Regions from separate parts of the Streptomyces lunalinharesii genome, predicted to be linked through region 2. Evidence: riboswitches for the same ligand, from Rfam matches in the RefSeq annotation. Region 2 holds a riboswitch; each other region holds the start of a gene.

Region 1 (9,403 bases), on a different contig from region 2:
CGGGGTGGCGGCGGGACCTCCCCACCCACCGCCACCCCCACTCGGCACCGCAGGGCGAAGGAAGGCAACCATGCGCCTTGCCCCACGCCTCACCTAGCTCGCTGAATCGGCTCGCCGGCGCCACCATGTCACTGCCGAGCGATCGGCTCGGCCCGCGTCTGCGGGCGGCCGTCGTGGATCAACGGGCCATCAACGGCATCCGCATCAGGACCGGCGCCGACTCCTCCCGCCTCGCCAACGCCCGAGCACGGGACGACGGTCCGTCCCAGAGGCGGCTGGCGCACCGCCCTTCGGGAGCCGAGCACCGGACGCCCCCATCAGCCTTGGCCTCATGATCCGTCCCATAGGCCCAGACGCTTGAGACGGCGCTGTCGGAGCCGTTCCGAGACGGCCGTGAGACCGAAGACGACAGCCAGAAGCAGTCCGAACAGCACGGCGAAAAAGGGGTCGTCGGGTTCGTCCTCACGCGACAACATCAAGAAGGCGAGCGTGAAGGGCGCAGCCATGCACAGGCCGGCGCCTACCGGGTGTCGGGCCACCCATTTCTGAATCCGGGTCGGACGCCGTTGCCCACCCAGCGCCCGGTCCACAGCCCAGAACGCATTCACCAGAAAACGCCACCAGTCCGCCACAGCGCAAGGATATGTCGAACGAACGACCGCCCCGCGTTCCGCCGTGTTCTCGCCTCGGCCGTCTACGCGCGCCGGTGCCGGGCGGGCCACGGGGCGGCAGAGAGCAGGGCCGGCCGCAGCCTCCAACGTCGTTGTCGCGGTGGCGATTTCGGTGACCGTGAGCGGCACGGCGGTCGTGCGAGCCGGGAACAGGACGACATCGGACTCAGCGAGCGCAAGTACCAGGGCATCCTCTATCCGTGGTGACGGCGAGATTGCCAGGAACGTCGTGTCGGTGCCAGTGCAGGTCCCGCACGGACGGCATGCCGGAGAGCATGTCGAGGAGCCGGTCCAGCAGACTGGTGGCCGTGCCGTCCAGGGTGACCGTCAGGCGCAGGTGAGCGGTGAACGCATCGGACGGATCGACGCGCACGGCCTCGACACGAGCGCCGGGCCGGCCCATGGCCAGCACGCACAGCGCGCGCACCTTGTTCTCGGCGCCCCGGTCGCAGTGGACATGGAGGGTGACCAGCTCGCGTGACCGGGCGACTGGCGTCTCGGTGCCGGGGCGGTTGTTCTGCCTGATGGAGGAACGGAACAGGAATCGCATGACGGTGTCCCTTGGAGACTCTCGAGGGCGGCGAACGCCGACGAACGAGTCGTCGGCCGTCCCTTCTTCAACTGCGGAGCTTGGTCGTGGCCGACGGCTCGAAGGCGTAACCGACGTGCCGTACGGTGCGGATCAGCGCCCGGTGCCCGGGACCGAGCTTCCGGCGCAGCCGGGCGATGTGTACGTCGATCGTGCGCATGCCTCCCATGGCGGACTGCTGCCACACCAGCGCCATCAGCTCCTCGCGGGTGTAGACCCGGCATCGGTTGGCCACCAGATGAGCGAGGAGCTCGAACTCCATGCAGGTGAGATTCACTTGCCGTCCGCCGGCCGACACCCGACGGGTTCCGTGGTCGACGACGAGGCCGCGGATACGGTGGACCGGCGCCTGGGGAAGATCCGCGGCCTCCCGCGGCGTCGACAGCGGACGTGGAACGGAGTCGTGGCGTCGGCGCACGCCGGAGATCCGGGCCAGCAACGTGTGGCGGACAGGCCGGTGGTGGAGTTTCATGGCTGCCTCTCTCGGGTCGGGGGACTGTCAGCGAAGGTGACGGTGAAACCCCGTCACGTGCCGGGTGTGGGCGAGAGGTTCGATGGCGCGCGGAATGCTTGCCCTGCGGGCGCGCAGCCCGGCCGCCCGGGTCGGCGAGGCCGCACGGGTGACTTGCGAAGGGGATCCGCGAACGCGTAGGGAGAAGGGGTTATCGCGTACCGGAGGTCGAGAAGGACATACGGGTCAGCGACCTACTGTGGCTCGGACTACTACCACTGCTGTCGTCCATGTTTCTCGCCTCCTTCCGGTCGGGCGCGCGATTGGGCCGTTTCGACGCGGCAGAGAGCGGACCGGGCCCCATAGCCGGTTCACCCCTACTCGTCAGAGCTTTGGCACTGCACGGCGTAATCCCCGTGCCGGGGAAGCCACTTGGGGTCACCCCTTAGGTCGGGGAGACCTGTCCTGAACCTGGGCGTCTCTCGACGTCGTGGGGTCAGTGGCCTGTATCCGTACAGACGCCTCACCGAACGAGGTGCCTCCTTCAAACGTCCACAAGCATGCTCGCTACTTGCGCATCGGCGCAACTAGTTGACCAAGTCTTAACGACATACCGCCCATCAGCTCGCTACGCAGATGTGTGGGGCCATTGACGACTTGGCGCGGCAGGCCGTCGGCTCCGTCGACGGGACTTGACGACTCGCCTGGTCGCCCACAACTGGAGCTTGCGCCGGTCCCCGGGCAAGTACGTCGAGCAGTCAGGCGAACAGCGGCGGCGGGAGCGACCGGCACATCACTCGGTTGATGACTGTTCCAGCGCATCGTCACCCGAGAGCGTTTCGGCGACAGGTACGGGTTCCAGGCCGATCCTCTCGGCGATTCGGGTCAACAGAGCGTCCTGCGCGGCGAGATGGGCCTGCACGTGCGCCACCTCATGCAGGGTCGCACTCGCATCGTGGAAGGTCGCCGTGGCACGCCTGTCCGACGCGGCGGCCTGCACGTTCTGGCCGACCATGATCACGGAGAGCAGCACCAGTTGCAGGAACGTCTGCGCAACCCAGGAGACGATGGCGGACGCCCCGGCCTGGATCGCGTCCGGGAGGCTGATCAGATCGAACAGTGCAAACGCGTAGGCACACCACATGCTGCCGACCACTCGGGTGACCAGGATCGCGATCCTGGTGTTGAACCGGCTGACTGCATTGCCCGCGGGGAGTTGATCGGTGACTTTCACCGGCCCCTGAGCGCGCCGGGAGGCGATGTGCGGGTGAGGCAGGTGCTCGTAGATCGTCATGCTTTGGCTCCCGGTCAAGGGGCTTTGCCCCAGACGGTGTTCCGGTTCGGTGCGGTGGGGTCAGTGGCTGACGCCGGCATCAGGGGATGGCGGCCCCGGCACCGGCGCCTTGACACAGCCTCAGCAGGCACGCGGCCATCCGGCGAGAACGTCCGCGCTCCACCAGCACTGGGCCACTTACCCACAACTTCGTTTACGGGAGCGCCGATTGCGTAAGAACTGCGCAAGGATTCCACTGGCGTCTCTTTCGCGGTCGGTAGCGCGGCGGCACCGGTGAGCAGAGCCGCCGCGGGGGGAATCTGACGACGCGCGGAGCGACGGTGGGCCAGGCCAACGGTGCTCAGGTCGTCTGTGATGCGTACCAGGGACCGGGCTCCGCGGACCGGCGAGGAGAACGGGAAGGCTGCGGCGGGTGAAGGCGTCCAGGCCGGAGACGGCCTCGCCGCGGACCCGAATCCTGGACGGGAGCGGCACGGAACCGACGGTCGCCGCCCCGGAGGACGTCGGCAGCCACTCGGCATCCGCTTCGCCCACCATTTGCCGTGCACTGCTCGGCGCCGTGTGGTCGTCGATCACTGGTCGGCTGGCGACGCGCGATCTGTCTGGCGCAGGTCTGGGTCTCGTGCGCGACGGGCGTCTTAGAGGTCGCGCAGGTAGGGCGTGGGTCACGGTCGGCGGTTCGGGCGTTCGTTCCAGCGGTGGGTCACCCACGCCTGCCGTCTCAGGCTACGCACGGTGATAATCGTGTCGGCGAGATCGAAAAAGGCGTCGATGATGGTGGCTCGCCGCTCGTAGCAGCGGGCGAGCCGGTGGAAGGCGTTCTGCCAGGCGTGGGTGCGCTCCACGTGCCAACGCCGGCTGGCCTGGATTGGTGCATTCTTACCTTTGTGCGCGATGTGGCCGTGAAAACCGCGCTCTTCGAGCAGAGCGCGGGTCTTGACCGAATCGTAACCGGCGTCCAAGTGCACAGTGATGGCAACGGGCCAAGGTCGTCCAGGCGGTCCAGCGTGGGAGCAAGCAGCAGAGAGTCGTGGCGGTTAGCGCCGGCCAGGACACGGCCCAGAGGTATTCCGTACCCATCCGTCATACCTGAGCGTTTCAAGCCCTGCTTGCCGCGGTCTACCGGTGACCGGCCAGCGGCCTCGCCGCCTCCTGGAGCCTTGGTAATGGAGCCGTCTACGGCGATGTGATCGAGGGCGAGACCGACGATCCGGTCGTAGGAATCCAACGCGATCTGTTTGAGCCTGGCGAAGACGCCGAGTCGGATCCACTCGTCACGGCGGCTGCGGATAGTGGTGGCCGAGCAAGTCGTGTCGGCGATCGCTTCGTAAGAGCAGCCGAAACGCAAGAGTTGCAGGAGCTTGTCGAAGATGACCCGGTCGCTGACACGCCGGCGGTGGCAGCCGAGAGGATGGTCCGGGTGAAAATCCGGCCTGCGGGGAAGCAGGATCGCGAATTGGTCCCAGAGCGGTTCTGTCAACCATGATGGCAGCGCGGGCACAGGTCTCCCAAGTGATCACAGGGCGTCGCATCTCCATGATCACCAGGACCTGTGCCCGGTCTGCGACCGGGGCCCGTAACCCCCGACCGCGCCCCGGTCAGGAAGAGGCGGTCGTCAAAGTCTGCAGCTCGATGTCCGACAGATGCAGGTCCTGCGCGGCGAAGAGCGCAGGCAGTTGCTCAACGTTGCGTGCCGAGGCGATCGGCGCGGTCACGGTCGGCTGCTCCGCGAGCCAGGCCAGCGCCACTGTGGCCATCTCCACCCCCCGTGCCGTCGCGATCTGCTCCAATGCGTCGAGCACCTTCACGCCGCGTTCAGTGTCTGCGTAGCCACCGGCGAGTCCGGGAACGTTGCGCACGTTCTCCACACTCTTCCCGGGCCGATACTTGCCGGTGAGGAAGCCGGAGGCCAGTGCGAAGTACGGAACGCAGGCCAGCCCTTCACGCTGCACGACATCCCGCCGCGCGCCCTCGTAGGTATCGCGTGAGACGAGGTTGTACGGCGGCTGCAGCGCCACGTAGCGGGCCAACCCTTCCCGATCGGAGAAGGCCAGCGACGCGGAGAGCCGTTCGGCGCTGATGTTGGAGGCCGCGATGGCACGCACCTTGCCGGCCTTCACGAGATCGTCGAGAGCCGTGATGATCTCGTCCACGGGGATGGACTCGTCCCGGTCGAAATGGGTGTAGTAGAGATCGATGTGGTCGGTACGCAGCCGCCGCAAGGACTCCTCGGCAGCGGCCTTGATGTTGGCAGGCGCAAGGCCCATGTACTCAGGGTGGTCACCAACCTTCGTTGCGACGACCACGTCGTCGCGGTTACGGCGGGCGGCGAGCCAGTCGCCAATGATGCGCTCTGACTGGCCCGGCTCGTTGCCGGCGAAGTAATTCATATAGGAGTCGGAGGTATCCATGAAATTTCCGCCGCCAGCAAGGTAGGCGTCGAGCACCGCAAACGACTGGGTCTTGTCGGCGGTCCAGCCGAAGACGTTGCCTCCCAGGCAGAGGGGGGAGACGCGGATGTCGGACGAGCCGAGGGTGCGAAGTTCAGTCACGTCAAGACCAACGTGCGCTCGCCCGCCTGAAGTTCCTGCGATCTCTGCGCGCCTACTTCAGCGGGCAGTTGAGGCGTACTGCGATGGGTCCGCGGGGAGCTGTGTACCGCACGGTCCCGGCGCGCATGGTCTTCCCGTGTTCCTGCAGCACCGCTGCCAGCATGAGCTCCGAAGATCCTTTCGCTGGTCACGAGCTGATGTGAGTCAGCCTGGCCAGTTCTTCCTGCAGGCTCGGGCACTGACGAGAACGGCCTTGAGCCGGTTGATCGCCTCGGCGCGGGCCTTTGACTGCCGAACCCTAGGCGAGTTTGTACAACCGCGCACTCCGCACCGGTCCATCGCCTGACTCGGCCTCCCGGGCCGCGTTCTGGGCATCGGGCGGGTCCGACTTGCCGCGTCGGGGGCAGTCGGGCCGGTTCACGTCGAACACTTCCACGCCCTGGGCCAGCAGGTTATGGGGGCAGGGCCGCCCCGAAGGAGCCTGCCCCCTCCACTCCGGCCGTTCTCGGTATCCGGCCGCTGTGGCCGGGAACACCTCGGTGCCGATCACTGCCTCCGCCAGGGAGGGCACAGCAGCCACGGGAGAGTCCGGTGCGTGTCCGTCCTTGAACCTGAGTCGGCTCAAAGTCCCTCATGAGACGTCGCGGCGTCCGGAATTGTGCTGCGCCATGGAATGACCACGAGGGTGGCTGCCAGGCTGACGCTCCCTGCGGTCAGGGCGCTCGCTGTGAGGCCGTCGACGAACGCCTGCCGTGCGGCCGGGAAGGGGGGCAGTACGGCGCTCGGGGTGGCCGACGAGGCCATGGGGCCCAAGCGGTCGGTGATGACGGTGCTGAGGACGGAACCCTGGACGGCGACGCCGAGGGAGGCTCCGACCTGGCGGGTGGCGTCGTTGACCGCCGATCCCAGTCCGGCGTGGCAGGGCGGGACCGCGCCCATGACGGTCTCCGTACCGGCGGCCGCGACCAGGCCGGCGCCCAGCCCAGCGATGACTTCGAAGACGAGCAGATGCCCGTAGCCGGAGTCGGACCGGGTGCGGGTCAGGACGGCAAACGCCGCGGTGACGAGGAGGAGTCCGGCCGCGATCGGTGTTCGTTCACCGTGTCGGGCCAGCAGTCTCGGTGCTGCGAGCGAACCCGCGGCGAGGGCTGCGGCCAGGGGCAGAGTGCGGACGCCGGCCTGCCAGGGGGTGTAGCCGAGGACGCCTTGGAGGTAGAGGGTGATGACGAAGAGTGCTCCGTACATCGCGAAGGACAGCAGCGTAAGAGATGTGGCGCCGCGCACCACGCCGGGCAGCCGCAGCAGGGGCAGCGGCAGCATCGCGTGGTCGTCGCGGCGCTTCTGGTGCGCGACGAACCCGGACAGCAGAGCGGCGGCCAGGGCAAATCCGGTCAGCACCGGTGTGCTCGTCCATCCCCTTGAGGGGCTTTCGATCACCGCCCAGACCAGCGTGAGCAGTCCGCACGCCGACATCATCGCGCCCAGGAGGTCGACCCGCTCCTCGCTGCGGCCTCCGGCACGGGGTCCGCTCTTCGGTACGACGAGCGGGGTGAGCAGCAGGGCCACGGCCACGATCGGGACGTTCACCCAGAATCCGGCGCGCCAGGAGAAGCCCTCGACGAGAGCGCCGCCGAGGACGGGCCCTGTCATGCCGCCCACGCCGAGGGAGGCGGCCCAGAGGGCGATCGCCCGGCGGCGTGGGGCGGGGGTGGTGAAGAGGTTGGTGATGATCGACAGCGTGGCGGGCATGAGCAGGGCGGCCCCGGCGCCCATGCCGCAGCGCGCGGCGATGACCCAGTCCGGTTCCTCGGCGAGGGCTCCGAGCGCGGACGTGGTGCCGCAGATCGCCATGCCGATCGCGAAGGCTCGGCGTCGGCCGATCCGGTCGGTGAGGGCTCCGGCGGTCAGGACGATGCCGCCGAGGACCAGGGCGTAGGCGTCGACGATCCACTGGACTTGGGCCATGGAGGGTTTCAGGTCGCGGTCCAGGTCGGGTACGGCGACGTTGAGGACGGTCAGATCCATGCCGAGCAGGAACACGCCGAGGCAGACGACGACAGCAGCCGGCCAGCGCTCATGGTCACGGCTCACCGGATGGCCCTCTGTAGGTCCTTGGCGAGTTGCCGCACCAGGGCGGGGGCCTGGTGCAGCGGGTAGGTGTGGCGCCCGGCGAAGAGGTAGGGCGTCGTGGGGGTGGTGAACAGGTCGTTCCAGCCCTCCAGACAGCCGGGCGGAACCAAGGGGTCCGCCTCGCCTCCATACAGGGCCAGGCATGCCTGAAGGGGTGGTTCGTCGTGGTGGCGGTGGTGCAGTGCGAGGACCAGGTCGGCGAGATGGGGCGTGCACAGGCGGGTCACGGTCATCGGATCTTCGAAGAGTTCGCTGGGGAGGGGCCCCACCAAGTCGGTGAACCTGTCGAGGCCCGACGTCACCAGGGTGGCCAGGAGCCGTTCGAGATCCCGATGGTGGGGTGCGGGAAGGGAGGAGAGAGCGACAAGCGCGGGCTCGCGCCGAGCGGTGCGGCGCAGGCGTCGTGCGGTTTCGTGGGCGAGCAGGGCGCCGAAGCTGTGCCCGAACAGGGCGAAGGGCCGTGAGTCGGTGGCATCGTCGGTGAGGGTGGCAAGTGCGGCGGTGAGTGCACTCGGGTCGGTCGGTGACGGCTCGTCGCGGCGGTTGCCTCGGCCGGGCAGGGCGAAGGAGTACGGCTCGACGGTGGCCGGCAGCAGGTCGGCCCAGGGCTGGTAGAACTCCGGGCCCGAACCACCGGGCGGCAGGCAGTACAACCGTACGGCTGCCTCTGGGCGGTGGGCGAGGCGAACAAGTGCGGGCATGGGTGCGGTCCTCATCGGCGTGTTCAGCGGGTGGCGTTGAGGAGGCCGAGTACGCGCTGGGCGAGCGCGCCGAGGTTCGGCAGTCCGGTGAGTTCCATGGTGGGCAGTTCGCAGCCGAGCCGTTGCTGCAGCAGGGTGGCGAGTTCGGCTGCCAGCAGGGAGTCCACGCCCAGCTGGTCCAGGCGCCGGGTCCGGTCGACGCGGTCGGCCGTGGTCTGCAGGACGTGGGCGAGGAGTTCGGCCAGGACGTCCTCTACGAGTACGGCCGCGTCGTCGGGCGTGGCCTGCTCCAGCACGTGGCGCAGGCGCTCCGCTCCGTCGGTGTGCTCGGCCGGCGGCAGTAGTTCGGCCGTACGTGGTGCGGTGAGGATGTGCAGGAAGCGCTGCAGTCTTCCCCAGTTGAGGTGTCCCACGGTGACCGCGGTGGCGTCGGGGTCAGCGAGGAGCCGCTCCAGGACGGCGAGCGCGTCGGCAGTGGCGAGTCCTTCGATGCCCAGTGCCGTCATCTCGGTGTTGCGTTCGGTGCGATGCACGTAGCCGTTGTCGGCGATCACGCCCCACTGCACGGCGAGGGCGGGCAGTCCGGCCCGGCGTCGGTCGCGTACGAGGGCTTCGAGGGCAAGGTTGGCGGCTACGTACGACGACTGGGCGAGGTTGCCGAACACGGCGGCGGCCGAGCTGTAGACGACGAAGAAGTCGAGCGGGCGGTCACGAGTCAGTTCGTCCAGCACATGCCCGGCCGTCATCTTGGGAGCCAGAACGGCGCGTACCCGGTCGTCGTCCAGTTCTTGTAGCGGGGCGTCATCGAGCACCATCGCGGCGTGGACGACTCCGGCCAGGCGCCGCCCTTCGGCATCGAGGTCGTGGAGGATGCGGCGCACAGCGTCCGGCTCGGCCGCGTCGGCGCCATACGCATCGACTCGCACGCCGAGCGCGGTGAGGTCGGAGGTCAGTTCGGCAGCGCCGGGTGTGTGTGCGCCGCGACGGCCGATCAGGGTCAGGTGACGGGCCCCTC
Region 2 (9,403 bases):
ACCGCAGCCCAGGTCCAGGACGCGTGGGCCCGCGCGGTGTCGTCTCAGGCAGTCCTCCGTCCAACGCCCGGCCAGTCGGTCGGGGTCGGGGAACCGGGCCTCGTAGAGCGCGGGGTTGTCGGTGAGCAGGTTGCCGGGTGTCATGTGGTGGTGCTCCTCGCTCCGACGGCGGGTGGGGACGGTTCCGCGGCGGTCGCCGCGGGCAGCACTCCGCGCCGGTGCAGTCCGACGACCGCGCCCGCCGAGGCCAGGCCGAAGAGTGTGCAGCACACCCAGGGCAGCCAGTCGGTGCCGGTCCGCGAGCCGGTGTCCATGGCCCAGCCGACGACGGTGTTGCCGACCGCGGCGGCGATGCCCGAGACGACGTAGAAGACGCCGAAGTAGGTGCCTGTCAGCTCCGGTCGGCCGAAGCCCGGGATCAGCTCCAGCACGAACGGCTGGGCGACCATGACGCCGAGGTAGAGCAGCAGGGCGCCGATCAGCACGGGCACGACGGCGAGCGGGCCGTGGGATGCCGGGCCGGCGACGGTGGCCGGCGGCAGGAACGCCAGTCCCATCAGGGCGAGCCCGGCCGCGATCCACAGCGCCCGGTGGCCGCGGGACTTGAGGGTGGTGGTGAGCGGGAGTTGCAGGGTGAGGTTGGCGAGGGTGCCGACGAGGAAGACGATGCCCGCCGCGCCGTCCCAGCCGGTGGCGTGCCGTGCTCCGTCGGGCAGCAGCAGGTAGAGCTGGTTCTGCAGGGTGAACATGCCGACCATGGCGAAGGCGAACGCCAGGAAGGCCCGGTTGCCGAGGACCTCGCGCCAGTCGGCGAGGACCCCGCGCTCGCTCGGCGTCACCTTGCGCGCGGGCAGTACCAGTGCCTGCGCCACGGTCAGCACCGCGAAGATCCCGGCCGCGGTGAGTGCGGAGGTGCGGAAGTCGACGAGCAGCAGCGCGCTGCCCAGCAGGGGGCCGATCAGTGCGCCGGTGGTGGCGAACACGTTGAACAGGGCGAACGCCTCGGCCTTGCGCTCCCCCGCCTCCTGGGCGACGTAGGCGCGCACGGCCGGGTTGAACAGGGCGCCGGCGAGCCCGCTGAGCACGGAGGCGGCGAGCAGCACGGGTAGTCCGTCGCCGAGGGCGAACAGCGCGAACCCGACCGTGCGCAGGGCGCAGCCGGCGATGATGACGCCTCGTGCGCCAAGCCGGTCGGCGGCGGAACCGCCGATGATGAACAGTCCCTGCTGGCTGAGGTTGCGGACGCCGAGGACGATGCCGACGACCGCGGCCGACATTCCGAGGTGGTCGCCGAGGTGGGTGGCGAGGTAGGGGATGAGGAGGTAGAAGCCGGTGTTGACACCGAGTTGGTTGACCAGCAGGAGCCGCACGGCCGCGGGGAAGCGCCGCATCTCACGCAAGGTCTTCATGCGGCACCTCCTCGACGCCCAGTCCGGGCAGGTCACGGGCGCCGACGAAGCCGTCGGCGCCGCCGATGCCGGTCCACGGGTCGCGGGCGAGCAGCAGGTGTCCGTCGAGGTCGACCCAGCGGGCGCGGTCGGCCAGGTGGACGGCGGGGGCGAGGCCGAGGCTGCTGGCGGTCAGGCAGCCGAGCATCAGGGCGGTGCCGCTGCCGGCGAGCGATGCGGCGATGCGCAGTGCTGCGTGCACGCCGCCGCACTTGGCCAGCTTGACGTTGACGCCGTGCACGCGGCCGGCGAGCCGGCGGGCGTCCGCCAGGCTGACGGCGTCCTCGTCGGCGATGACGGGCAGCGGTGAGCGGTCGGCGAGGCGGCCCAGTGCCTCCGGGTCGCCGGGGGCGAGGGGTTGTTCGACGGCCTCCACGCCGAGGTCTGCGAACCTGGGCAGCAGGGCCGCGGCCTGCGCGGGGCTCCAGGCACCGTTCGGGTCGAGGAGCAGCCTGGCCCGGGGCGCGGCGTCGCGGATGGCGCCGACCCGGGCCACGTCGTCCTCGGGGTCGTCGGCGCCCGCCTTCACCTTGATCAGCTCGAAGCCGTGCGCGGCGAGGCGGCGTGCCTCGGCCGCGGCGTGCTGTGGCGCGGTGATGCCGATGGTGCGGGCCGTGGCGACCACGGGTGCCTGGGGGGCACCGAGCAGCCGGTGCACCGGGGCGCCCGCGCGTCGTCCCACGAGATCCAGGAGCGCCGACTCGACGGCGGCGGTCACCGCGGGCGGGGTGCCTGGCCCGGCCAACTCGCCTTTCTGTACGGCTTGCAGGGCGCTCTCCGGGTCGGCGAAGCGCCGCAGTTCGACGGCTGCCAGGAGGCGCATCAGGGTCTGGGTGTCCAGACCGTAGTACACGCTGGTGACGGCCTCGCCGTGGCCGTGCAGTCCTTCGTGTTCGACGGTCAGCCACACGGCGTCGCGGGCGGTCATGCGGGAGCGGGAGATGCGGAGCGGTACGGCGAGTTCGAGCCGTCGGCTGCGCAGACTGGCCTTCATGGGTTCTCTTCCGGGGAGTACGTGGGAAGGGGGGCGGCCTGTAGGGGGTCGGTGACGCGGGCGCACCGGACCCAGCCCACGGCCTCGGTGGCGTAGGGGTGCGCGATCTCGACGGGCCGGGTGGCCGCAGTGGCCGGGTCGAGGCCGTGCGCGGCGGTGAAGTCGTCGTCGTAGACGGTGTCGAGGTAGCGGTGCGGGCCGTCGGGGAAGACGGTGGCGACGGCCGCCCCGGGATGGACGCGGGCTGCCCAGGCGGCGACGCGGGCGGCCGCTCCGGTGCTCCAGCCGCCGCTGACGAAGGAGTGCCTGGCGAGTTGGCGGCAGCTGTCGACGGCCTCTGCGGGACCGATCCAGTGCACCTCGTCGAAGGCGTCGTAGGCGACGTTGCGCGGGTGGATGCTGCTGCCCAGTCCGCGCATCACGCGTGGCCGGGCGGGCTGGCCGAAGATCGTGGAGCCGGTGGCGTCGACGCCGATCAGTCGCAGCGCGGGCCAGCGTCGGCGCAGGGGGCCGATGATGCCGGCGCTGTGGCCGCCGGTGCCGACGCTGCACACGAGGACGTCCAGGTGGTCGATCTGGCCGGCGAGTTCGGCGGCGAGCGAGGCGTATCCGGCCGTGTTGTCGGGGTTGTTGTACTGGTCCGGCCAGTAGGCGTCGGGAAGTTCGGCGAGCAGCTCGTGCAGCCGGGCCAGGCGGGCGGCCTGCCAACCTCCCTGGGCCGCGGGACGGTCGACGATCTCCAGACGGACCCCGTGGGTGCGCAGTAACTTCCGCATGGAAGGCTCCAGTTCACGGTCCCCGACCAGCACGACGGGATGGCCGAGCGCCTGGCCCGCGAAGGCGAGTCCGATACCGAGGGTGCCCGAGGTCGACTCCACCACCGGGGCGCCGGGCAGCAGTTCGCCGCGTTCGCGGGCGCCGAGCAGCATCGACACTGCGGCCCGCGCCTTCATGCCGCCGGCGGCGAGTCCTTCCAACTTGGCCCAGAACCCGGGCTGCGGGCCGGGCAGGTCCGCGGTGATCCGCACCAGGGGGGTGCGCCCCAGCAGGGCGAGCAGCTCCCGGCGGTCGCGGGCGGCGGGGCGTACGACGGTCGTGGGCATCAGGCGCCTCCCGCACACGGCTCGCCGTAGCGGTGGACGACGCCGGGCCCGCCGTCGAGCCAGAAGAACGGGTAGGGCTCGGCGCACACCGCACGCACGCCGTGGCCGAGGAAGCGCGGCAGGACGGCGCTGCCGGTCTGGGCGAACATCACCAACTGCTTGCCGTGCAGGGCCGCATGGCGCCGCAGCGGCTCGAAGGTCCCGTTCCCCAACGTCATGCCGGACACCAGCAGCGCGGCACAGCCCTGCGCCGCGGCGAGCGCGTCGGTGACGACCGGCTCGCCCCACTCCGTCTCTCCGCCCTTGAGGTCGCACGCCACGTAGCGCAGCCCTCGCCAACTCAACGCTTCGAGAAGCGAGTTGACGACACCCACCACCAGTACGACGGCCCCCGCTGGCAGGTCGAGCAGCTCGACGACGGCCGCCGCCCGGGCCCGGGACTTCTCCATCGACGACCCGGCAGGCAACGCAACGGGGCGTGCGCCGTGCCGCGGGACGTGCGGGGCGATGTGCATCAGGTAGGCGTCGAGGGCAGCCACCCGCACCGGCCGCAGCCGGTGGCCCAACAGTGCGGCGACGTCCGCTCCGACGCAGTCGTCGAGCGCGTCGTCGGGCAGCGTCCCGGGCTCCACCGCGCAGGACCCGACGGCCTCGGCCAGGCGCAGGCTGAGCACTTCGTTGCGGTAGCCGGTGCCGCGGCCGTCGTGCCGGACGGCCTGCTGGGTGCGGAAGGCGACGGCGATGCGCAGGGTGCCCGGATCGGGGCCCAGGGTGCCGGCCCGCACCCGCTCCACCAGGCCGTCGTACGTCAGGTCCGCCGCCGCGCCCGCCACCGCGCCGGCGATCATATGATCACCAGTCCTGCGTGCAGCTCGGTCAGCAGGGCCGCCACGCGGTCGCGGGAGCCCAGCCCGTCGACGTCGCCCACCATGACGTGTCCCAGGTACTCGTTGTTGCTGCCGGCCGCCCTGACCACCCTGCCAGGCTCGGCGAGCTGCACCTCCAACACATCTGACCTGTCGCGGAGTTGGCGCCCGTCCAGGGCATCGAGGGTGCCCGTTGACTGGGGCACGAGGAAGCCGACGGCGGCGCTGCGCAGCCCGGTCGGGGTGCGCCGCAGGTCGGGTGCGCGGCCCAGCGCGACGTCGACGAAGGCCGCGGCGAGGTCGATCCCCGTCACGTGGCGGACCAGCTCGGTGATGCGGTTGCCTGCGGGTCGGGGGTTGACCTCGACGACGCGCGGTCCGGTGGACGTCAGCTTGATCTCGGTGTGCGCCACGACGCCGTCGGTCAGGCCGAGCGCCTTGAGGGCACTCAGTGCGGTCCGCTCCGCGGCCTCGGTGTCGGCGGGCGACAGTGCGGCGGGGAACATGTGGCCGGTCTCGACGAAGGCCGGTGCCGCACCGACGCTCTTGTCGGTCACCCCGACGACCTGCACCGCCCCCGCGAACGACACCGTCTCCACACTCACCTCGGGGCCGTCCAACAGCTCTTCGAGCAGCACGGCCGGCACCCGCCGTTGCCCCCGGGCGTTGACCGGGAAATCTTCCAACGCCTTTACCGCAGCTGCGAGTTGATGCTCATCCTCCACGCGACGCACGTACATGCCTGCGCACAGGTCGACCGGCTTGACGACCAGCGGATAGCCGATCTCGCGGGCGGCTCGGGCGAGGTCGGCCCGTTCTTCATGGACGGCGAAGCGTGGGCCGGGCACCCCGGCGTCGGCGAGGACGCGACGGGCGACGTCCTTGCGGCAGGCACTCTCGACCGGCTCCGACCCCGGGCCGGGCAGTCCGAGCCGTCCGGCGATCCGCGCCACCGTCGGCAGGTAGTAGTCACACGACGAGAGCACCCCGTCGAACTCCCACACCGCGTGCAGCCGCTCGACGTGCGACAGCAACGCCTCGGTGTCGTTGGTGTCCGCGGTGATCACGTTGCGGGCGCCGAGCAGCGGATGGGCCGCCCCCTCCGGCGCGGAGCGCAGGTAGTGGTGCAGGTCGCGCGTGAGGAACGTGAACTCGTGCCCGCCCTCCCGGATGGCCCGTGGCAGCAGCCTGCCCATCGACCCGACCCAGCTCTCGACCACCAGCAGATGACCCACAACTCCCCTTTTCGTCCGGCGCACTTCAGCTCTCAAGGCAGCACGGCGCACCCCTGGAGGGAGGGCGCCGGCTTTACTCCGCACACGTTATCGATAATCATTTTCATTGTCATCTCTTTGCTGAACCAGGAGACGCCCATGCCCACTCCCCCACGTCGCACCGTCCTGCTGTGTACCCTCGCCGCCACGGTCGCCCTACTGCCCGCCCTCCCCGCCCAGGCAATCCCCCGGACCACCGCGCCGCCCACGCCCCTGCGCTTCGGCGACTGCCCCGCCTCCGTACCGACTCCGCCGACGCCGGAGCGCGTCGAATGCGGGCGGCTCAGCGTGCCGCTGGACTGGCACGACCCCCAGTCACCGCACATCGAGATCGCCGTCTCCCGGATACCCGCCTCAGGCACCCCCGCCGAACGACGCGGCGCCCTGGTCGTGAACCCCGGCGGACCGGGCGGCTCCGGACTCCCCTACGCAGTCACCAAACGCGCCAAACTCCCTGCGAGCGTGCGGCGTTCCTACGACGTCATCGGCTTTGACCCACGCGGCGTCGGCCGGAGCGCGCCCGCCGACTGCGGCCCGATGGGCGGCCTCTTCGACGCGCCGGGCGACGACCCGGTACCGGCCGGCGCGACGGCCGAGAACGAGTACCTCGGCGCGCTCCGCACCATGGCGGACGACTGCGCCAGGCAGTCGGCCGCAGCCCTGCCCCACCTCTCCACCGAACAGACGGCGCGCGACATGGACGCCCTCCGCGCCGCGCTCGGCCAGCGCCGGACCAACTTCCTCGGCGTCTCCTACGGGAGCTACCTGGGCGCGGCCTACGCGGCCCTCTTCCCGCACCGCACGGGCCGCATGGTGCTCGACAGCGTGGTCGGACCCTGGGACTGGTACGACTTCGACGCACTCCAGAGCCGGGCACTGCTCAGGCAGCGCAACACGTTCTTCACCTGGGTCGCCGCCCACCCCGAGCGCTTCGAGCTGGGCGCGAGCGCGACCGCGACGCGCAGGTCCTACCTCACCGCGCGCCGCGAACTCGCCGAGCATCCCGTGAACGGCATCGGACCGGCGGAGTTCGACCGCGCCGTGTACCGCGCCCTGGGCCGCACCGAACGCTGGGCGCCCCTCGCCGACGGCCTGCGAAGCTACCTGCGCACCGGCAACCCCGACCCCTTCCGCCCCGCGACCGCGTTCGACGGCCCCGACTCCCGCAACTACGAGGCCGCCAACCGCATCGTCAAGTGCGCCGACGGCCCCGCCACCACGCCCCACCGCATCCTGACCGACCTGCACCGCATGCGAAGGCTCGACCCCCAACCGATCCTGACCGGCATGGAGGCGTCCGCCTGCGCCTACTGGCACCACCGCCCCGCCCACCGCACGCCGCTCGGCAGCCCCGACGCGCCGCCCGCGCTACTCGTCGCCTCCGAGCACGACCCCGTGACCCCCATCGAGGGCGCGCGCCGACTCCGCCCGCTCCTGCCCGGCTCGCGCCTGATCACGCTTCACGACGACTACTCACACGGCGTGTTCGCCAGCCGGGGCAACACCTGCGTGGACGCCACGACGGCCGCCTACCTCACCGACGGCACGCTACCGACCGAGGACGTGCACTGCGCCGGCCCGGGCCTCCCGGCGGTACCGCAACAGACACATTCATGACAGTCCAAACTACTTGCGTCGATGCGCAAATAGGTGCAGACTCTGAGGCGTTTGAAGAGGGCACCTCGTTCGGTGAGGCGTCTGCAACGGACACAGGCCACTGACCCCACGACGTCGAGAGACGCCCAGGGTCAGGACAGGTCTCCCCGGCCCAAGGGGTGACCCCAAGTGGCTTCCCCGTACCGGGGATTACGCCGTGCAGTGCCAAAGCTCTGACGAGTTGGGGTGAACCGGCCCGGGAGGCCGGTCCGCTCCTTGCCGAGTCGTACGGCGCCCCCGCGCGCCCCGGCCGGGAGGAGGCGAAAGACATGGACCTCAGTTGCAGTAGTCCGTGCCACGGTCGACCCGTCAGCGGGATCCGCATGTCCGCCTCGGTCTCCGCGCCGCGGTAGCCGCCCCTCCCCCACGCACGCGCCGGCACCGTCGCCGGCCGGCAAGCGGCCGACCGGCCCGCCGCGGTACGCGCTCCGTACCCGCGCGCCCTCATCCCCGCGTTCCGCACGTCGGGCCGCAGGCCACCGGCACGCCGCGACCGGCCCCGACGGTCCGCTCCCGCCTCCGAGCCGCCTGGCAGCGCCTGGCGGCGAGTACGCCGCCGTTGCTCCCATTCCAAGGAAACAGTCATGAACCTCCACCACCGTTCACCCCACCGCACCCTGCTGGACCGGCCTTCCCGCGTCCGCTGGTGCCTGCGGATCGACCCCCGTCCACTGTCGTCCCGTCACGAGGTGATGGACCTGCCCAGGGCTCCGGTCCACCGCGTTCGCGGACTGGTCGTCGACTGCGGGAGTCGTCACGTGTCAGTCGAAGGGCGTCAACTGTCGCTCACCTGCATGGAGTTCGAGCTGCTCGCCCATCTGGTGGCCCACCAACACCGGGTCTACAGCCGCGAACGGTTGATGGCACTGGTGTGGCAGCAGACACCCGCCGGGGACCTGCGCACGGTCGACGTCCACATCGCCCGCCTGCGCCGGAAGCTCGGCCCTGGACACCGGGTGTTGATCCGCACCGTCCGCATGATCGGCTACGCCTTCGATCCGTCGGCCACCGCCGCGACCGGCCGTTGAACGCAGCGGACCGGCTGCCCGCCCACGCCCCGCAAGGTCGGCACCATCCCAAGGAAAACCGTCATGCGATTCCTGCCCCGTTCACCTCGCAAGCAGGCCAGGCAACCCGGGTCCGCTACGACGATGCCCAGGCGCCGCGCGCTGGTCACCCTCCACGTCCGCTGTGACGTGCGCACCGAGGCCAAGGTACGCGCGCTGTGCGTGCTGGCCTTGAGCCACCCCGGCTCCCGGCTGGAGGGGCTGCGCTGCGTCCCGTACGGCGCAGTCACCGTGCACCTGCACCTGACGGCCAGCCTGGACGCCACGGAAGCCGGACTGCTCGACCGGCTCGTCGACCGGCTGGCCCGCGTGCCATCCGTGCGCGACCTGCACTGGCACCGTTACGACGGAGCCGGCGATCCCGCGCCCTCGGCCGCAGGGACCAGGTGAGAGCCCTGCGGGCGGCAGACAACTGCACAGGCAGCGCCGTTGAGGCGGTCGGTGACGCGGGCGACTCCCGCGGCGCCGACCGCTTCGCGGTTCCGGCTCCGGCCCCCGTGGCTGACGTACAGACAGACCCAGGCGAAGAGGGAGCCGCTCGACGATGCGCCGCAGCGGTCCGGCGGGACAGGCTCGCCGGACCGCTGCTTTCCGTACACGGGGGGGGACGTCAGGGAGTCACGTGCCAGTGTGCTTCGAGGCGCCGACGGCCCTGGGAGTCCGGGACGGCACACCAGTGGGCGTGCGGGCGGGCGGGGCGCTCCTCGGTGGTGGACTCGGGCACGTTCGCCGGGCCGGGAAGCGTGTGCAGGACGGTGCTGTCGAGGGGGCTGTCGGCGATGTGGCGGGCCGTGGTGGCGAGCGCGCCGAGGATGCGGCGGCCGGTGTTCCGACCGTGCAGGGCGGTGGCCGTGCGGCGGATGTGGACAGCGGTGAAGACGGACATGCTGGAGTCACCTCCGTAGAGTGGCGCGGCCGTCCAGGCGGATCGGCCGCGGGTGGGCGAACGGTTCGGCGGTGCGGGCTCGCGCGCCCGTGCGGACCCGATGGGCCCG
Region 3 (9,403 bases), on a different contig from region 2:
GCATCAACAGCCGTTCCTCGCCCGGCCGCAGCAGTCCGCGGTCCGTCGCGGTCGCGGTGAACTCGGCCAGCGACCGGCGCCGTTCCGCGGGCTCGGCGATGCGGCCGGCGGCTTCGGCCAGCCACGCCAGGTCCAGCAGCCGGTCGCCGAGGTGCGCGTTGTCGAAGTCGAGGACGCCTTGGACCAGCGGCCGGCCGGCGGGGCCGTCGTCGGTGAGCACGAAGTGGTGGTGGTGCAGGTCGCTGTGGACCACCGCGGGTCGGGGGACGGGGTCCCCGACGGCGGGTACGCCGGCCTCCCGCGGCAGGCGTCCGGCCGCCACCGTCTCGCGCAGCACCGTGGCCGCTGCGCGGTGCCAGTCGCCTTCGCCCTCCTCGGCCAGGGGCAGCAGCCGTTCCTCGGCGTCCCGGAGCGCGGTCGGCCAGTGCTCCTCGTCGACCAGCCGGGGCAGCGGGATCGGCGCCAGTTCCCGTGCCCACTGCGGCGGCAACCGGTCCAGGGCGGAGCGCAGGTCCAATCCGGTGCGGACCACCTCCCGGGCCTGGTCGGGGGTGAACCACGCCACGGCGGCGCCGGCCAGCCGGGGACTGAGTTCGCACACCAGGCCCTGGCACCACACGCTGGTGGTGCCGTCCGCCGCCGGCACGGCCGCCGGCACGGGGACCCCCAGGTCCCGGCAGTGTGCCGCGATCCGCTCCTTGAGCGGGTAGAAGCGGCGCTGCCGGGCGGCGTCGGGGTTCAACTGGACCTTCAGCACGTGCCCGTTGCCGGGCAGGTCCACGTGCCACAGTCCGGCCGTGTGGCTCAGCGGCGCTGCCCCGTCGGACACCAGGGGCCGGACCGGCAGCCCGGCCCAGGGCTCGCCCCAGCCCGCCGCCACCACCCGGCGCACCCATTCCGCGCTGCCCGGTGGCGCGCCACCGGGCACGAGGAGGACGTCCCGGTCGTGCCCCTGCCGTTCCTGACTGTGCATTTCGTCCCTGTTCGCGAGGCGGCTACGGGTGCCACTCCACCGCATTCGTCCGCTCCCGGACCAGGTCCGAACGGTCCTCTCCCCGGGGCAGGCAGCGCTGCCCCGGCGACGCCCACCGGCCCGCCGGCGGGCACCTGTCCCGTGCCCGGCCGTCGGGCCGGCCACGACCCCGCCCCCGTCGTCCCGCGCCGCCACGTGCCGCGGTCGGCTGCGGCGCCGCCCGGCCGGTGGCGTCCGGTCCTCGACCGAGGGGCCACCCGTCCGTCCCTCCCGTCAGGACCGAACGGCCCGACGGTGCTGCCCCAACGGTCACCGCGCGGCTGCCCGACCGTCGGCGGCGGACCGGACGCGGCCCGTCCCGCCTACCGGACGGGCGGTCCGCACCGGTTCCGTCGGACCTGCCGCGCGCGGGCCGGAACGGACGGTGCCCGACGGACCGCGTCCCAGGTCGGGCGCGCCTCTGCGCCGGCCCCGGGCGTGCGCGACTACCGGTCGGGCTCCGCACCGGGGTCGCTCAGGAGGCGCTCGATGTCGCGCACCAGTGCCTGCGGATCGACGCCCTTGGCGTCCACCTCCAGGGTGCGGCCGTCCCGGGCGCTCACGGTGATCCGGAGGTCGGAGCGCCGCTGGGCGATCCAGGTGGACAGGCAGTTGGCCAGCACCGCGCCCACGCCGCCGGAGCCGACGGCCACCGCGAGCACGTCCAGCGCCCCGCCCATCTCGCCGGGCGCGGGCGGCGCGTGCACCGCCCGCACCCGGCCGCGCAGTCCGTCCTCGTGGCGCAACCACTCCAGCAGGGAGGGCAGTTGGGCCGCCGCGCCGGGCAGGCGCAGCCGCAGTTCCGGTACTCCGTCGGTCATCACGCGACCATCCTGGCCGATGCGCGCGCCGCCCGGTCCCGGACCGCGAAAAACGCGCGTGGCACAGGGGCCCGGGCGGAGCGTGCGCGGCGCCGGACTCACGCCAACGCGGCCTGATCCGGGGCGACGTCGGACGCGTCGAGGTGCCAGTGCAGGTCGCGGACGTCCGGTTCCAGGGAGAGCCGGGCGATGACCTGTTCCAGGGCCTGCGCGAGGTCGCCGGAGACGGTCACCGAGGCGCGGATGCCGGTGGTGTCCTCGGCGTCCCGCCGGGCCCGCAGACCGATGGGGGTCAGTCCGGACGAGGTGAGCGCCTGGAGCAGAAGGGCGCGGATGTGCGTCTCCGCGCGGCGCTCGCAGACCACGTGCACGGTGGCGAGCACGGCCGCGTCGGGGTCGGATCCGGCCGCCGGGGCCCGGTCCAGCAGCCGCCCCGCCGGGCGCAGCACGAGGTGCACGGCGAGGACGGCGAGGGTGCCGAGGGCGGCGAGTTCGAGGCGCCCGGAGGCGGCCAGCACGCCGACCGCCGCCGAACACCACAGGGTGGCCGCGGTGTTCAGGCCGCGCACCCCCGCCCCGTCGCGCAGGATCACCCCGCCGCCGAGGAAGCCGATGCCGGAGACGACGTACGAGGCGACGCGGGTAGGGCTGCCGGAGTCCCCGACGGCGGTGCTGTAGAGGACGAAGAGCGTGGCCCCGGCCGCGACCAGGGCGTTGGTGCGCAACCCCGCCATCCGGGCGCGCCATTGGCGCTCGACACCGATGAGCGCTCCGCAGGCCACGCCGGTGGCGAGTCGGACGAGGAAGTCGACGACGGTCAGGGTGTGCATGGGAGCACCTCCTCGGGAACGGGTGGGGTGGGGGACGGGTGCCGGCGGCGGGCCGGGCACCTCACTGGGCGAGCGCCACTTCGACGAGCTTGACGACGACCAGGACCATGGCGAGCAGCAGATACGTCCGCAGCGCGGTCAGGCCGATCTTGTGCCCGGTGGAGAGCACCGGCCGGGGCAGCCGCTCCAGGGGCGGCATCCGCCAGTCGTCGCGGCCGGTGCGGTCCACCGGACGGCCGCCGCGCGCCCAGCCCTTGCGGCGCCGCCGCAGCTCCGCGTACCCGAGCGCCAGCACCCCGGCCGCGCCGCAGCCCGCCATGAGGGTGAGGATGCTGCCCGCGTCGATGTCCGGGAAGAGGACCGCGGCGGTGAGGATCACCGAGAGGGTGACCAGGACGCCGACGACGGCGGCGGTGAAGGCGTTGGTGCGGGGGCCGTTGACCCACGGGCCGAGCACCGCCCGGTCGTTGCACAGGAGCAGCAGGAAGACGGAGGCGGACGGCAGCAGCACTCCGGCCAGGGTCTGCACGCCCTCGGTGAGCAGGCCCAGCGGCGCCCCGGGCAGCAGCACGATCGTGGCGGCCGCGGCGACCAGGCCCGCGTAGACGGCGTAGAAGCCCTTGGCGCCGCCGACGCCGCGGTGCAGGGAGTGCCGGATGCCGAAGACGTCGCCGATGGCGTACGCGGTGGACAGGGACACCGCGAAGGCGCCGATGATCGAGGCGTCCAGCAGGGCGATGGCGAACAGCACCCCGGCGAGCTTGCCGGCGTGGGCGGCCAGGCCGTGCGCGATGCCGGCGGTGTCGGTGAAGGCACCGGCGCCCGCGGTGCCGGCGAAGGCGGCGGCGGTGCATCCCATCAGGGCGGCGGCGCCGAGCACCACGATGGCGATGCCGATCCACAGGTCGGCCTTCTCGTAGCCCATGAAGCGCGGGGTGATCCGCTTGTCGATGACGTAGGACTGCTGGAAGAAGAGCTGCCAGGGCGCGACGGTGGTGCCGACGATGCCGATGATCAGCAGCAGCACCGCGGACGGCCCGCCGGGCCCGTCGGGCAGGTGCGGGACGACGAAGTCGTGGGCCATCTGCCCGGTGGACGGGTGCACCAGGAAGTACAGCGGGACGAGCAGCAGGGACGCCGCGCACAGGGCGATGGCGATCCGTTCGAACCTGCGGAACGACCCGGTGAAGGCGGACGCGATGATGACGGCCGCGGCCAGCAGGACCGCGCCGACCTTGGGCAGTCCCAGGTACCCGGCGGCGAGGGTGATGCCGATGAACTCCGTCACCAGCGTCAGCGCGTTGAGCAGGAACAGGTCGATGACCGAGAAGGCGCCCCAGAACTTCCCGAACCGCTCCAGGATGAGCCGCGCGTGCCCCACCCCGGTGACGGCGCCCAGTCGGAGCACCATCTCCTGGTTGACGTAGAGCACCGGGACGAGCAGCAGCAGGGTCCACAGCAGGTGGGTGCCGTAGTTCTGGCCGGCCTGGCCGTAGGTGGTGAAGGCGCCGGCGTCGTTGTCGCCGACCATCACGATCAGGCCGGGGCCGGCGATGGCGAGCAGGGTCTTGAGCTTGGCGGGCAGGCCCCGGCGCGGGGCGGTGTCGTCGTGCCGGATGGTGCCGAGCGCGCCGCGGATGTCACCGGTGTGCGCGTCGTCGAGCACGGCGGTGGACGGCGGGGCAGGGGCCGTGGTGCGGACGGTGGTCTCGGTCATGGCGAACTCCCAAGTCCCCCGGGCGGGGGAGGTGTTGGGGGCGCGAGGCAGGCATCTTCCCTGCGCGGGAGCGCAGCACGGCGACCCGTGTCGGCGCCTGGCCGTACGGGGGCGTGGTGCGGCGGACGGGCCGCGCAGGGAAGGTGGCTACCGCGTGCCGGAAGAATGCGAGGGCAAGCGGAGGTGGGGCCGATGATGGCCCGGACTACTGCAATCCATGTCTCTCGCCTCCTTCCGGCCGGGGCGCTCGGGACGCGCCGTCGTCGATCCGGCAAGGAGCGGCCGGTCACCGTCGACCGGCTCACCCCCACTCGTCAGAGCTTTGGCACGTCACGGCGTAGCCCCGGGCGGGGCAGCCACTTGGGGTCACCCCTTGGGCCGGGGAGACCTGTCCTGATCCGGAGCGTCTCTCGACGGGTGGGATCAGTGGCCTGTGTCCGTGACGACGCCTCACCGAACGAGGTGCGTGCTTCGTCAAACCTCTAGGAGTCTAGACCCTCTCGATGGATACTTGCGCAATTGTGCAACTTTTTGACCGACTCTTAACCCCGCGGCCACCGGCTGCCGCCGTCCCGGTCCGGCTGCTGGACACCGTCCGGTCGTCGGGTGAGCATGAGGCCCATGTCGGAGCGCGATCCCGGGCCCGGAGAAACGGGCGGAGCCGGTACCGAAGCCGAGCGGCTGGACCGCATCGAGGCGCTGCTGGCGCCCGCCGTGACGGGGCTGGAGGAGGCCGGGCGCCGGTTGCGGCCGGCCTGGCGGCGGGTGACCCGCGGCGAGCCCCGCTGGCCCTCGACGCTCGCGGTGCTGGTGGCCGTGGTGCTGCAGTGGTTGCTCCCGGAGCGGCTGACGATCCACCCGGATTGGCTGCTGCCGGGGCTGGAGACCGCGCTGCTGCTGGTGTTGGTGGCGGCCGACCCGTTCCGCATCGAGCGGGCCTCCCCGTTGTACCGGTGGACGGGGCTGGCGCTGATCGTGCTGATCAGCACGGCGAACGGCTGGTCGGCGGTGCGCCTGGCGGTCGGCCTGGTGCGCGGCATCGAGGGCGGGGACGCCGGCCAACTGCTCGTGACCGGCGGCGGCATCTGGCTCACCAACATCATCGCCTTCGCGCTCTGGTACTGGGAGTCGGACCGCGGGGGCCCGGTCGCCCGGGCCCGTGCCGTGCGCCGCTACCCGGACTTCCTCTTCCCGCAGATGGCGACGCCGCAGTTGGCCCCCGAGCACTGGGAGCCGCAGTTCGCCGACTACCTGTACCTGTCGTTCACCAACGCCACCGCCTTCAGTCCCACCGACGTGATGCCGCTGAGCCGCTGGGCGAAGCTGCTGATGCTGTTGCAGTCGGCGGTCTCGCTGCTGACCGTCGTCCTGGTGGTGGCCCGGGCCGTGAACATCCTCAAGTAGGCGGCGCCGGCGCCCCGTTGGTGACGTCCACGGGCGTTGCGGGGTGTGCCGGGCGCACGGTGAGGGTATGGCCGCGTCATGACACCGCGATGAGGCCGGCGTGAGAAGTCGATGAATATGTGCTCAGTTGCGCAATCATTTAGGCAAGGCTTGACCGGTTGACCCGTAACCGATCGGGATCACGCCTCTGACCTGGGGTTTTGTCGCCCCGGGGGAGTGGTGCCGAAAACAATCCCCGGCCGGAGTCAATTCTTTCCCACGCCGTGGTCAGGCGCCGTGGGCGCTTTCCCGGCGCTGCCTGCCCAAGCGCCCGGTAGCCGCTTTCACAGCACGTTCGAATTGCGGAACAGACCGCCCGGCAGGCGAACCCCCTGCCTGAGCAGCGGCATCTCTAGGGGCGAACGTCCGAGGGTCATCCACCCACCGGCACCGAACAGAGGCATATCGATGTCGTCGCCCCTTCTCGAATCGTCCTTCGAGCCGTCCGAGCCAGCGCCCCGCCGGGCCCTGTACCGCACCGCCGGCAACCCGGCCCCGCGGACCCTGCTCGACGTCCTCGATGCCACCGCCGCCGCACATCCCCAGGCGATCGCGCTGGACACGGGCTCCGAGGCACTCACCTACCGCGACCTGTGTACCGAGACCGAACGCCGCGCACGGCAGCTCAGGGACCGTGGCATCGGTCCCGGCGACCGGGTCGGAGTCCGTGTGCCCTCCGGGACCGCCGAGCTGTACCTGTCCATCCTCGCCGTCCTGCGCAGCGGAGCGGCCTACGTGCCGGTCGACGCCGACGACCCCGACGAGCGGGCCGCCACCGTCTTCCGCGAGGCCGCCGTCTGCGCCGTCCTCGGCCCCGACGGCCCGCTGCCCGGGCTGGCCCGGCCCGGCGGCGCCCCGCGCTGCGCGGGCCCCCAGGACGACGCCTGGATCATCTTCACTTCGGGTTCGACCGGCGCGCCCAAGGGCGTGGCGGTCAGCCACCGCTCCGCCGCCGCCTTCGTCGACGCCGAGGCCGACCTGTTCTGCCAGGACCGGCCGCTGGGCCCCGGCGACCGGGTGCTGGCCGGGCTGTCCGTCGCCTTCGACGCCTCCTGCGAGGAGATGTGGCTCGCCTGGCGGTACGGCGCCTGCCTGGTGCCCGCACCCCGCGCGCTGGTCCGGGCCGGCCACGAACTCGGCCCCTGGCTCGTCGAGCGCGGCATCACCGTCGTCTCCACCGTGCCCACCCTCGCCGCGCTCTGGCCGGACGAGGCGATGCGCCGGGTCCGCCTGCTGATCGTCGGCGGCGAATCCTGCCCGGCCGGGCTCGTCGACCGCTTCGCCGGGCCCGGCCGCGAGATGTGGAACACCTACGGCCCGACCGAGACCACCGTCGTCGCCTGCGCCGCCCGCCTGCTGCCGGGCGAGCCGGTCCGCATCGGCCTGCCCCTGGAGGGCTGGCAGCTCGCCGTCGTCGACCGGGCCGGGCAGCCGGTGCCCTTCGGTGCCGAGGGCGAACTGCTGATCAGCGGCGTCGGCACGGCCCGCTACCTCGACCCCGTCAAGGACGCCGAACGGTTCCGGCCCGACGACGCCCTGGGGGCCGCCCGCGTCTACCGCACCGGCGACCTGGTCCGGGCCGAACCCGAGGGCCTGCTCTTCGTCGGCCGCGCCGACGACCAGATCAAACTCGGCGGCCGCCGGATCGAACTGGGCGAGATCGACGCCGCCCTGGCCGCCCTGCCCGGCGTCCGCGGGGCCGCCGCGGCCGTCCAGACGACGCCGGCCGGCACCCAGGTGCTGGTCGGCTACGTCGTCCCCGAACAGCGCACCGCCGACGGTTCCAGCTTCCAGCAGGACAAGGCCCGCGCACTGCTCCAGGAACGCCTGCCGGCGCAGCTGGTCCCGGTCCTCGCGGAGGTCGAGGGCCTGCCCACCCGGACCTCCGGCAAGGTCGACCGCAAGGCGCTGCCCTGGCCGCTGCCGACCGCCCCGGCCGACTCCGCCACCGGCGACCCGGCCGCGGCGCTGCACGGCACCGCCGCCCGCCTCGCCGGGATCTGGGAGGAACTCCTCGGCGTCCGGCCCGGCCCGGACAGCGACTTCGTCTCCCTCGGCGGCACCAGCCTGGCCGCCGCCCGCATGGCGTCCCAGCTCCGCATCCACCACCCCGGCGTCTCGGTCGCCGACCTCTACCGCCACCCGGTCCTGCGCGACATGGCCGAACACCTCGACTCGCTCGGCGGCACGGTGGACGAGGTCCGCCCGGTCCGCCCGGTCCCGCGCCGCACCGGTCTCGTCCAACTCCTCGTCCAGACCGGCCTGTACGGCATCGCCGGCCTGCGCGGACTGGTCGGACTCGCGCTCGCGGACAACGTCCTCGGCCTGCTCGCCCCGCAGGTCTGGGCGCCGCACACCGCGTGGTGGCTGATCGTCGTCGGCTGGGTGGTGCTCTACAGCGCCCCGATGCGCTGCGCCCTCGGCGCCCTGGCCGCTCGCACGCTCGCCGGCTCCATCAAGCCCGGCGCCTACCCGCGCGGCGGCGCCACCCACCTGCGCCTGTGGACCGCCGAACGCGTCGTCGCCGCCTTCGGCGTGCCCTCCCTGCTCGGCACCCCCTGGGCGCGGCTCTACGCCCGGAGCCTGGGCTGCACCACCGGGCGGAACGTGGCACTGCACACCATGCCGCCGGTCACCGGCCTCGCCGAACTCGGCGACGGCTGCAGCATCGAACCCGAGGCCGACCTCTCCGGCTGGTGGCTCGACGGCGACATCCTGCACATCGGCGCGGTCCGGATCGGCGCCGGCGCCCGGGTCGCCCACCGCAGCATGCTGATGCCCGGTGCCGTCGTCGGCCGGGGCGCCGAACTCACCGCCGGCGGCTGCCTGGACGGCGAGATCCCCGACGGCGCCTCGTGGTCCGGCTCCCCGGCCCGCCCGGCCGGCGCCGCCGAGCGGATGGCCGGCGCCGCCTGGCCCGCCCCCGCCTGGCAGCGCTCGCGCCGCTGGAGCGCCGCCTACGGACTGACCCTGCTGGGCCTGCCGCTGCTGGCCCTGCTGTCCACCGCGCCCGCCCTGGTCGGCGCGTACTTCCTGCTCCGGGACAGCGGCACCCTCGCCACCGCCGCGCTCCGCCTGCTGCTGGCCGTCCCGGTCTTCACGCTCCTGACCACCGGCTGCTCGATCCTCGTCACCGCCGCCGTGGTGCGCCTCCTCGGACGCGGCATCACGCCGGGGCTGCACCCCGCGAGCGGTGGCGTCGCCTGGCGCGCCTGGCTGGTCACCCGCCTCCTGGACGGCGCCCGCGGCAGCCTCTTCCCGCTCTACGCCAGCCTCGGCACCCCGCACTGGCTGCGGCTGCTCGGCGCCAAGGTCGGCCGGCACGCGGAGATCTCCACGGTGCTGCCGCTGCCCTCCCTGCTGCACGTCGAGGACGGTGCCTTCCTCGCCGACGACACCCTGGTCGCGCCCTTCGAACTCCGCGGCGGTTGGCTGCGGTTGGGGACCGTCCGGATCGGCCGCCGGGCCTTCGTCGGCAACTCCGGCATCGTCGACCCCGGCCACGACGTGCCCGACCACAGCCTGGTCGGTGTGCTCTCCAACGCCCCCGCCGACGGCGAGCCCGGCTCCTCCTGGCTGG

What was found. A riboswitch is a leader RNA that binds a small molecule or an ion and turns the genes downstream of it on or off. The one in region 2 is predicted to bind magnesium.
Region 1: it holds a riboswitch for magnesium, as region 2 does, so the genes downstream of both, ABD385_RS39790 (winged helix-turn-helix domain-containing protein) here and ABD385_RS41370 (winged helix-turn-helix domain-containing protein) in region 2, are expected to answer to the same signal.
Region 3: it holds a riboswitch for magnesium, as region 2 does, so the genes downstream of both, ABD385_RS01055 (NRAMP family divalent metal transporter) here and ABD385_RS41370 (winged helix-turn-helix domain-containing protein) in region 2, are expected to answer to the same signal.

Annotation. Positions count from the first base shown of each region.
Region 1 is NZ_BAAARK010000069.1:9,721-19,123, reverse strand. It holds gene ABD385_RS39800 (hypothetical protein) at 330-632, opposite strand; gene ABD385_RS39795 (hypothetical protein) at 838-1,221, opposite strand; gene ABD385_RS39790 (winged helix-turn-helix domain-containing protein) at 1,289-1,732, opposite strand; M-box (ykoK) riboswitch at 2,080-2,253, opposite strand; gene ABD385_RS39785 (hypothetical protein) at 2,505-3,005, opposite strand; partial or broken gene ABD385_RS39780 (IS5 family transposase) at 3,671-4,506, opposite strand; gene ABD385_RS39775 (aldo/keto reductase) at 4,604-5,557, opposite strand; gene ABD385_RS39770 (MFS transporter) at 6,179-7,648, opposite strand; gene ABD385_RS39765 (thioesterase II family protein) at 7,645-8,388, opposite strand; gene ABD385_RS39760 (SDR family NAD(P)-dependent oxidoreductase) at 8,412-9,403, opposite strand, start outside.
Region 2 is NZ_BAAARK010000018.1:71,780-81,182, reverse strand. It holds gene ABD385_RS24975 (class I SAM-dependent methyltransferase) at 1-144, opposite strand, end outside; gene ABD385_RS24970 (MFS transporter) at 141-1,409, opposite strand; gene ABD385_RS24965 (dipeptide epimerase) at 1,393-2,442, opposite strand; gene ABD385_RS24960 (PLP-dependent cysteine synthase family protein) at 2,439-3,545, opposite strand; gene ABD385_RS24955 (hypothetical protein) at 3,545-4,393, opposite strand; gene ABD385_RS24950 (ATP-grasp domain-containing protein) at 4,390-5,646, opposite strand; gene ABD385_RS24945 (alpha/beta hydrolase) at 5,785-7,302, shown strand; M-box (ykoK) riboswitch at 7,360-7,534, shown strand; gene ABD385_RS41370 (winged helix-turn-helix domain-containing protein) at 7,926-8,369, shown strand; gene ABD385_RS24935 (hypothetical protein) at 8,493-8,798, shown strand; gene ABD385_RS24930 (hypothetical protein) at 9,019-9,294, opposite strand.
Region 3 is NZ_BAAARK010000001.1:217,681-227,083, reverse strand. It holds gene ABD385_RS01070 (aminoglycoside phosphotransferase family protein) at 1-973, opposite strand, end outside; gene ABD385_RS01065 (effector-associated constant component EACC1) at 1,459-1,833, opposite strand; gene ABD385_RS01060 (MgtC/SapB family protein) at 1,932-2,663, opposite strand; gene ABD385_RS01055 (NRAMP family divalent metal transporter) at 2,725-4,380, opposite strand; M-box (ykoK) riboswitch at 4,679-4,849, opposite strand; gene ABD385_RS01050 (hypothetical protein) at 5,002-5,784, shown strand; gene pls (epsilon-poly-L-lysine synthase Pls) at 6,232-9,403, shown strand, end outside.